Regions from separate parts of the Kribbella sp. NPDC050281 genome, predicted to be linked through region 2. Evidence: riboswitches for the same ligand, from Rfam matches in the RefSeq annotation. Region 2 holds a riboswitch; the other holds the start of a gene.
The links. A riboswitch is a leader RNA that binds a small molecule or an ion and turns the genes downstream of it on or off. The one in region 2 is predicted to bind S-adenosylmethionine.
Positions count from the first base shown of each region.

Region 1 (2,389 bases), on a different contig from region 2:
CCAGTTCGGGCGCGAACAGCGGCTCGGCCGGCGAATCGTCGGCGAAGTGGATGCGGAACCAGATGCGCTCGACCTTGGTCAGGTGCCGGATCAGCCCGAGCAGCGAGAGATTCGATGGCGGCGACGGGCGCTCGGCCAACTGCTCCGCGGTCAGACCGGCGCACTTGAGCAGCAGCGTGGTGCGGTAGAAGGTCAGATACCCCTGCAGGAGCTCGCGCTCCGGCGCGGTCAGCGAGCCGTCGGGCCGGTCTACGTCAGGCGCTGTCCACTCCGTCGTCATGGCCCCTATCCAACACCAGCCTCCAGGTAGCGCAGCCCCTGCTTCATCCATTCGCGCGGATTGGTGTCGAGCCGCTCCGCCCAGGCCGGCTCGGACTCGCCGCGCAGCCAGGCGTAGCGCGCGAGTGCGTACCCGTACATCGCCTCGGTCAGGTAGCCGAGCTTGGAGGTTCGGTAGTGCGTATGGGTCCGGTAGAACTCGAAGGACGCGTTCGCGCTGAAGATCCCGAAGCCGACGAAGACCGTGAACAGGTCGGTCAGCGGTTCGCCGTCGCGCCGGTCCGGATCGATCCGGTCCTCGCCGAGAAGCCGCTCGTGGCCGAGCTCGTGGACCATGGTCGCGACCAGAGCCACCGGCCGCTGCGCCTGCTTCATGTCCACCGTCACCACGGTGACGCCGTCGCGCTGACGCCAGTGCGCTGCCGCCCCGGACGACTCGGAGTTCAACCCCAGATTCGCGACAAGCTCATCGGGCTCATCCGGCTCGAGGTCCAGCCGGACTCGGTCCACCGGCACCTCCACGTGATCGCACAACGTCCGGAACACCGCCCGTACGTCGTCCTCCGAGCCGCTGTACCCGGCCGGGAACCACGACTCCTCGGGAACCACCACCGGCCGGCGCAGGAGCTCGTCACCGAACTCGGCGACGAACCAGTCGAGATTCTCCTCGATCCAGAGCTGCTCCACGCTCCGGACCGGACAGCTGGCCTTCTTCCACCACATCCCCACCACCTCCCGCCCGGTCGGACGCACCAGCCGCGCGAATGGTTGCGGTCCGGACCGGCGTCTCAACATGCGTGCGACGATCTCACATCACGAGATCGGGCTGGCGTGGATCGAGGCCCGTTCGTTACCGTTCTCGGCAGGTCATGAGTGCCAGCGTCAAGCCCCGGCTTGCTGGCCGGCAACCCTCCTCCGCGGTGGGGTGCCCCGGGTGAAGACCGGGCCGTGCGGATACCCCGTTCGGCAAGCGCGGACTTCCTGGGAGCAGCACCATGTCGATCCTCTCCATCCTCGAGCCTGCCAGTACGGCGACCCCGCGGCCGACCGTCGCCCGGCTCGCCACCGGCAGCGTCCCGGCCACCGTCGGCTCGGACCTCCTGGTCCCGCTGGCCGACGGCCGAGTGACGGACTACGCGAACTTCGACCACGGGGCCAGCGCGCCGTGTCTGGAGTCGGTCCGCGCCAGTGTCGAGGCCGCACTGCCGTCGTACGCGTCGGTGCATCGCGGCAACGGTTACGCCTCCCGCATCACCACGCAGTGGTACGAGCAGGCCCGCGCCGAGGTGCACGCCTTCGTCGGCGCCCGTGCGGACGACCAGGTGATCTTCACCCGGCAGACCACCGACGCGCTGAACCTGCTCGCACATGTGGTGCCGGCGGACGCGACCGTCATCGTTTTCGAGTCCGAGCACCACGCCGCGCTCCTCCCCTGGCCGGCCGAGCGGACCGTCCGCCTTGCCGCGCCGAGCTCCCCGACCGAGGCCGTGACGAACGTCGCGGACGCGCTCCGGGCCGCGCCCGAAGGCCCCCGGCTGGTCGTGGTCACGGGTGCATCGAACGTCACGGGTGAGATCTTCCCGATCGCCGAGATCACCGCAGTAGCCAAGGCCCACGGGGCGAGGGTCTGCCTGGACGCCGCCCAGCTCGCGCCCCACCGCGCCGTTGACATCGAGAAGCTGGATGTCGACTGGGTCGCACTGTCCGGCCACAAGCTCTACGCCCCGTACGGCGCTGGTGCGCTCATCGGTCGCGTGGACTGGTTCGACGCCGCCGCCCCCTACCTGTACGGCGGCGGCGCCACGACCGCAGTCACGGGCGACACCGTGGTCTGGGCTACCGGCCCGGCTCGCCATGAGGGCGGCTCCCCCAACGTCATCGGTGCGATCGCACTGGCCTCCGCGTGTGCCGCGATCACCAAGCATCGCGACGCCATCGAGCAGCACGAGCGCAGTCTGCTGGCCCGGCTCCGCACCGGTCTCGCCCAGCTCCCCGGCGTCACGACGTACTCGATCTTCGCTGAGGACGCGGACCGCGTCGGCACTGTCTGTTTCACGATCGCAGGGCTGAGCTCGAAGCTCGTGTCGGCGGCGCTCAGTGCGGAGTACGG
Region 1 covers NZ_JBFAKS010000049.1:50,147-52,535, forward strand. The annotation lists gene AB0I34_RS37880 (DinB family protein) at 1-280, opposite strand, end outside; gene AB0I34_RS37885 (hypothetical protein) at 286-1,074, opposite strand; SAM riboswitch class IV at 1,145-1,258, shown strand; gene AB0I34_RS37890 (aminotransferase class V-fold PLP-dependent enzyme) at 1,275-2,389, shown strand, end outside.
Region 1: it holds a riboswitch for S-adenosylmethionine, as region 2 does, so the genes downstream of both, AB0I34_RS37890 (aminotransferase class V-fold PLP-dependent enzyme) here and thrC (threonine synthase) in region 2, are expected to answer to the same signal.

Region 2 (2,389 bases):
GGAACTCGACGACGACGGGTGCGCCGAGCTGATCGAGCCGTACCGCGGCCACCGGTTCCGGGTGCAGCGGCTCCTCGAGATGGCCGGCATCCGCCACCCGCGCTACGGCCCACGCAAGTCCCTGCCCACGCACACCCCCGGCGCGACCCACCGCTTGAGGTAGCCGTCGCCGGGGCACTGGAGCGCCACCATGACGATCAACGGGGACGGGCTCTACCTGGTGGCGGGGCTGGCTCTCCTGCTCGGCGCAGTGCTCCCGCGTCTCCTCCGCCGGTACGCCGTCTCCGCGCCGATCGCGTTCCTCGGCGCCGGCCTCCTGCTAGGCCTGGCAGTCGGCGACCGGGAGCTCAGCCCGATCGCCGAACCCGAGGTCACCAAGCACCTGGCCGAACTGACAGTGATCGTCGCCCTGATGGGCGTAGGTCTGGCCATCGACCGCCCGATCAGCCTGCTGCAGTGGAGAGTCACCTGGCGACTGCTGTTCGTCGCGATGCCCGCAGGGGTCGCTGCACTGACCGGAGTCGGCTGGCTGCTCGGCCTCGCGCCGGCGACGGCGCTGCTCATCGCCGCCGTCCTGGCGCCCACCGACCCGGTGCTGGCGTCCGACGTCCAGGTCGGCGGGCCGACCACCGGGGAGGACGCCGAGCTCGACGAGGACGACGAAGTGCGGTTCGCGCTGACCTCGGAGGCCGGCCTGAACGACGGTCTGGCCGCTCCGCTCGTCTACCTCGCCGTATTCATCGCCACCAAGAGCTTCTCGCCGGTCGAGTGGCTGGCTTGGGACGTGGTCGGCAAGTCGGTCATCGGAGTCGCCGTCGGCTTCGGGGCGGGCTGGTTGCTGGGGAGGATGACCTTCTCGGCGCCGGCGCGGAGTTTCCGCCTGGCGGACTCTCGCGAGCCGGTGCTGGCGCTGGCCATGACCCTTGGCGTGTACGGGCTCACCGAGGTCCTGCACGGCTACGGCTTCATCGCGGTGTTCGTCGCGGCGCTCACGCTCCGGTCAGCCGAGCGTCGTCATGACTTCCACGAGGAGTTGCACGACTTCATCGGTGAGCTCGAACACATCCTGACCTGGGGAGTGCTGCTGCTCCTCGGTGTCGCGATCACCGGCGGTCTGCTCAAGCCGCTCACGCCGGCCGGCGCAGCGATCGGCGTACTGCTCGTGCTGGTGGTGCGCCCACTGGTTGCCTGGCTGTCGCTCGCGCGCACGGAGCTGGACCGGTCGGAGCGCTGGGCGACTGCGGCCTTCGGGGTCCGTGGGGTGTCGTCGATCTACTACCTGGCCGCGGTCGGCGCGCACTTCAGCTCCGAGTTGCCGTGGTTGTGGGCGACGCTCGGTTTCACCGTGGTCCTGAGCGTCGTACTGCATGGCATCGCCGCCACACCGGTCATGCGCTTTCTGGAACAGCGGAGTTAGCGCTGAGATCGGCCGTCTCGGATGGTGGGAAGTGAAGACACAATATGGACCCGATTGGGTAATCTCGGGGGAGCTCATCCAGAGGGACTGAGGGAAACGGCCCGTTGATGTCCCGGCAACCCTCCCCGTTGAGGTCCCAGTCCGGGGCCCTCGCGGCGGAACGGTGCCAAATCCGTCCCGCGCCGAGATCCGGCTCCCGGGGAAGATGAGAGGGGAACCTCACTCATGAGCCTGACCGCCACCCACACGATCCGTGAAGGTGCCTTTGGCAACGGTACGCACCTGAGCTGTCGCGCCTGCGGGGCGAAGTCGCCGCTCGGTCCGTTCTACGCCTGTATGGAATGCTTCGGTCCACTCGAGGTCGGGTACGACTACCCGGCCATCACCCGCGAGCAGATCGAGGCCGGACCCAAGAACATCTGGCGCTACCAACCGCTGCTGCCCGTCCCGGTCGACGTGGCCAGCTTCCCGAACACCGAGCCGGGCTACACCCGGCTGATCGACGCCGGCAACCTCGCCCGCGAACTCGGCCTGCGCAAGCTGTGGGTCAAGGACGACTCGGGCAACCCGACCCACTCGTTCAAGGACCGCGTGGTCGCGTCCGCCCTGAGCGCCACCCGCGAGCTCGGCCTGAAGGTCTTCGCCTGCCCCTCCACCGGCAACCTGGCCAACGCCGTCGCCGCGGCCGCCGCCCGGGCCGGCATCCGCTCGGTCGTGTTCATCCCGCACGACCTCGAGCGCCCGAAGGTGATCACCACCGCCGTGTACGGCGGCACCCTGGTCGCCGTCGAAGGCAACTACGACGACGTGAACAAGCTGGCCTCGGAGATCGCCGGCGAGGAGGAGGGCTGGGCGTTCGTCAACGTCAACGTCCGCCCGTACTACTCCGAGGGTTCCAAGACGCTGGCCTTCGAGATCGCCGAGCAGCTCGGCTGGCGGCTGCCGCAGCAGATCGTCATCCCGGTCGCCTCC
Region 2 covers NZ_JBFAKS010000031.1:21,638-24,026, forward strand. The annotation lists gene AB0I34_RS29260 (DNA-3-methyladenine glycosylase 2 family protein) at 1-163, shown strand, start outside; gene AB0I34_RS29265 (cation:proton antiporter) at 191-1,417, shown strand; SAM riboswitch class I at 1,489-1,629, shown strand; gene thrC (threonine synthase) at 1,643-2,389, shown strand, end outside.